DNA from 2 places in the Kocuria rhizophila DC2201 genome. Region 2 is predicted to be linked to the other one. Evidence: predicted binding sites of a transcription regulator. Region 2 holds the regulator's gene; the other holds the start of a gene.
What was found. Region 2 encodes LexA, which represses DNA repair genes until DNA is damaged. Its sites were predicted from a motif close to TCGAACANNTGTTCGA; they were not measured.
Positions count from the first base shown of each region.

Region 1: the regulator LexA is predicted to act here: its motif matches at 754-769, upstream of ruvA (Holliday junction branch migration protein RuvA).

Region 1 covers NC_010617.1:1,539,010-1,541,209, reverse strand. Annotated here, with positions in the region: gene ruvC (crossover junction endodeoxyribonuclease RuvC) at 1-618, shown strand, start outside; gene ruvA (Holliday junction branch migration protein RuvA) at 884-1,525, shown strand; gene ruvB (Holliday junction branch migration DNA helicase RuvB) at 1,570-2,200, shown strand, end outside.
Region 2 covers NC_010617.1:1,788,204-1,790,403, forward strand. Annotated here, with positions in the region: gene lexA (transcriptional repressor LexA) at 348-1,106, shown strand; gene KRH_RS07760 (ATP-dependent DNA helicase) at 1,213-2,200, opposite strand, start outside.

The DNA.
Region 1 (2,200 bases), 250 kb from region 2:
GGTCTAACCCGCTGCGGCTTCGCCGTGGTGGACATGTCCGCCCAGCGCACGGGCACGTTCGTGCACGTGCAGGTCAGCGGCTCCCGTGCCCACGAGGCCCTCGAGCGCCGCGTGCTGACCATCATGGAGGCGGCCGAGGAGCTCATGGAGCGCTTCGCCCCGGACGTCGTGGCGGTGGAGCGGGTGTTCGCGCAGAACAACGCGCCCACGGTGGTGGGCACCGCCCAGGCCACCGGCGTGGTGATCGCGGCGGCGGCCCGGCGGGGGATCCCGGTGGCGTGGCACACGCCCTCCGAGGTCAAGGCCGCGGTCACCGGGGATGGCTCCGCGGACAAGGAGTCCGTCAACCGGATGGTCGTGCGCATCCTGCGCCTGGACGCCCCGCCCCGCCCGGCCGACGCCGCCGACGCCCTCGCACTGGCCGTGTGCCACGGGTGGCGCGGCGGCGTGGCCGGGATGGACGCGGCGGCGGCCACGTCCACCCACTCCGGGTCCCGGCCGGCCCGGGCCTCCGGGACCGCGCTGACACCGGCCCAGCAGGCGTGGCGCCGGGCGGAGTCCGCCTCGCGCGCCCCTGCGGCCCGCGGCGGGGCCCCGACACGGGGCAGACGCGGCTGAGCGTCGCCCCGGGGCACACGCCGACGGCGCGTCCGTGCGGCCGGACGCCGGTGGGCCCACCGGGTGCCTGCTCCACCGTGCGCCGTGGCCAGTCTCCGCAGGTCCGCCCCCGTTGGTACAGTGGCCCCGGAGAATTCGCACACGTGTTCGAATCCGGTGCGGCCCCCGCCGCGCCCGAGCACCGGGGCACCAGCCCCCGCACCACCGGCCCTCCCGGTTCCGGTGCGCGAACGAGCCCGGCCCCGGCCGGGAGAGGGGAGCAGCCGTGATTGCCTCGGTGACCGGTGAGGTGGCCTTCGTGGGTGCCACCCTGGCCGTGGTGGAGGTCTCGGGCTTCGGCATCGAGGTCCACGCGAGCCCCCGCACCCTGTCCGGGTTGCGCGTAGGCGCCACCACACGGCTGCACACCGCCTACATCGCCCGCAAGGACGAGGCCCCGCTGCTCTTCGGGTTCGCCCAGGGGGACGAAAAGGAGATCTTCACCGTGATGCTCGGGGTCTCCGGCGTGGGGCCGCGCACCGCGCTCGCGGCCGTGTCCGTGCTCGGGCCCGAAGACGCCCGCCGGGCCATCGCCGCCGGCGACGACAAGGCGTTCACGGCCGTGCCGGGCATCGGGCCGAAGTCCGCGCGGCGGATCGTGCTGGAGCTCGCGGACAAGCTCGTGCTGCCCGAACCTCCCGTCCAGCAGGCCAACCAGCCGCAGGTGCCGGTGTGGCGCGACCAGGTGGTCGACGCGCTCACGGGCCTGGGGTGGAGCGAGAAGGACGCCGTCCGCGGCATCGAGGACGCCCTGCAGACCCAGCCGGAGCTCGGTGACTCCGGCAACGTGGCGGAGATCCTGCGCGCCGTGCTCTCGTGGCTCGGCACGTCCAAGGGCACCACGCACGCACCCACTGGGAGGCGTTGAGCGTGGCCGTGGAGGAGCGCGGGGCCGCGGGGCCGCAGCGGCTCGTGGGCGCCGAGGGTGACTACGACGACCAGCAGCTGGAGGCGTCGCTGCGTCCGGGCACGCTCGACGACTTCGTGGGGCAGAAGCGGGTGCGGGCCCAGCTGTCCCTCGTGCTGGAGGCCTCCAAGCTGCGCGGGCGCACCGCGGACCACGTGCTGCTCTCCGGGCCCCCGGGTCTGGGCAAGACCACCCTGGCCATGATCATTGCGGAGGAGCTGGAGGTCCCGCTGCGGATCTCCTCGGGCCCCGCGATCCAGCACGCCGGGGACCTCGCCGCCATCCTCTCCTCGCTGACCCACGGGGAGGTGCTGTTCCTCGACGAGATCCACCGGATGTCCCGCCCGGCCGAGGAGATGCTCTACATGGCCATGGAGGACTTCCGCGTGGACATCGTGGTGGGCAAGGGCGCCGGCGCCACCTCCATCCCCCTGGACCTGCCGCCGTTCACGCTCGTGGGTGCCACCACGCGCGCCGGTCTGCTGCCCGGTCCGTTGCGGGACCGTTTCGGGTTCACGGGCCACCTGGAGTTCTACTCGGTCCCGGAGCTGGAGCTCGTGCTGCGCCGCTCGGCGGGGCTGCTGGACCTGGCCATGACCTCCGAGGCGTTCAGCGAGGTGGCGTCCCGCTCGCGCG
Region 2 (2,200 bases):
GCCCCGGGTGCCGTGCAGCACGGCGCGGCGGGCGGTCCCCGGCATGGTGAGAGCGGTCATGGCAACCTCCTGGTGGTCTGTCTGGTGCCACCGTCCGGTGGCGGTGTTCGAACGCCGGTGGCGTGTAGAACACATCTTCGAATCACTGGAACCAGTTCTAGCACGGATGTACGAATCCTGTCGAGGTCTGTTTCGAACACATATTTGAATACGCAGGCCAGCGCGGGTTAAGCTAGTGCGACACCCGTGACAGTCGACCCCACGTCTCCGACACGCATAAGCGGACGGCGCTCCGCGGCCCAAACCTTCGGGAGCGCAGTGTGCGACGCGGCGAAAGGACCCCGCTCGTGAGCACCACTTCCCCGGCTCAGCAGACACCCGGCCCGCGCGCTGGAGCACTCTCCGACCGTCAGGCCAAGATCCTCGGCGCCGTGCAGCGCTCGATTGCGGACCGGGGGTACCCGCCGTCCATGCGCGAGATCGGCGACATCGTGGGGCTGGCCTCGCTCTCGAGCGTCACCCACCAGCTCGGCCAGCTGGAGAAGTGGGGGTACCTGCGCCGGGACCCGCGCCGACCGCGCGCCATGGAGGTGCTGCGCCCGCTCAGCCAGCAGGAGCTCGACCGCCACCTGGGAGCCGCGGAGTCCGCGGGTGAGCAGTCCCCCTCCGGCGCCTCAGTGTCGCCCCTGGTGCCCACCATGTCCGCGGTGCCCGCGGTCGACGAGGACGCCGCCATGGTCCCGGTGCCTCTCGTGGGACGGATCGCGGCCGGCGGGCCCATCACCGCCGAGCAGTCTGTCGAGGGGGTCTACTCCCTGCCCCGGCAGTTCGTGGGCCACGGCCAGCTGTTCATGCTCAGGGTCTCCGGCGACTCCATGATCGACGCCGCCATCTGCGACGGGGACTGGGTGGTCGTGCGGCAGCAGAACTCCGCGGAGAACGGGGACGTGGTGGCCGCGCTGCTCGACGACGAGGCCACCGTGAAAACCTTCCGACAGCGGGACGGCCACACCTGGCTGCTGCCGCAGAACACCCGCTACGAGCCCATCCTGGGCGACCACGCCACGGTGATGGGCAAGGTCGTGTCGGTGTTCCGCTCCCTGTGACGCCCGCCCGGCCTGAGCGCGGCCCGCAGAGCGCGCGGTCGAGGGCCGCCCGGATCACGCCGGACGGCAAACCCGCGGGACTGCACGGTTCGAGCAACGCCCGGGATCAGGACCGGTTCAGCCGCTGCAGGGCGCCCAGCACGGTGCTCCTGTCCGTGGTCGGCCACAGCGGGGGCAGCGAGCGGGCCAGGAACGAGCCGTAGCGTGCGGTGGCCAGCCGGGAGTCCAGCACCGCCACCACACCCCGGTCCCCGCTCGCCCGGATCAACCGCCCCGCGCCCTGCGCGAGCCGCACGGCGGCGTGGGATGCGGAGACCGTCATGAAGCCGTTGCCCCCGGCGCGCTCGGCCGCACGGGTCCGCGCGGTCCCCAGGGGGTCGTCCGGGCGCGGGAACGGGATCCGGTCGATCACCACCAGGCGGCAGGACTGACCCGGCACGTCCACGCCCTGCCACAGGCTCATGGTGCCGAACAGGCTGGCCGCGGGGTCGTCCGTGAAGTCCTTCACGAGGGACGGCAGCGATGCGTCCCCCTGGCACAGGATCGGGAGCTCCGTGCGTTCGCGCAGGGCCTCGGCGGCGTCCTCCGCGGCACGCCGTGACGAGAAGAGCCCCAGAGCACCGCCCCCCGATGCCTCCAGCAGGGCCAGCAGCTCGTCCAGCTGCTCGCCGGCCACGCCCCGGCTCGGCTTGGGCAGGTGCTTGGCCACGTAGAGGATGCCCTGGCGCCGGTAGTCGAAGGGGCTGCCCACGTCCACGCCCCGCCACGACGGCGCGCCCGGACCCTGCAGACCCAGGGAGCCGGCGACCGAGGAGAAGGAGGACCCCACGGCCAGGGTCGCGGAGGTCAGCACCACGGTCCGGCCGTCGAAGAGACCTTCCCGCAGGGGCCCCGCAACGCTCAGCGGGGCGATGTTGAGGGTCGCGGGCTCTCCCGCGTCGGTTCCCACGTACCCCTCCGTGGGGCTCCACCGGCCCACGCGGGAGACCCACAGGACGTCGTGGGTGGTGTCCGCACCGAGCACGCGGTCCGCGGTGTCCAGCAGCTCCGACAGCCGCGAGCGCGCGGCGTGGCGCCCGGCGTCCTCGCCCTTG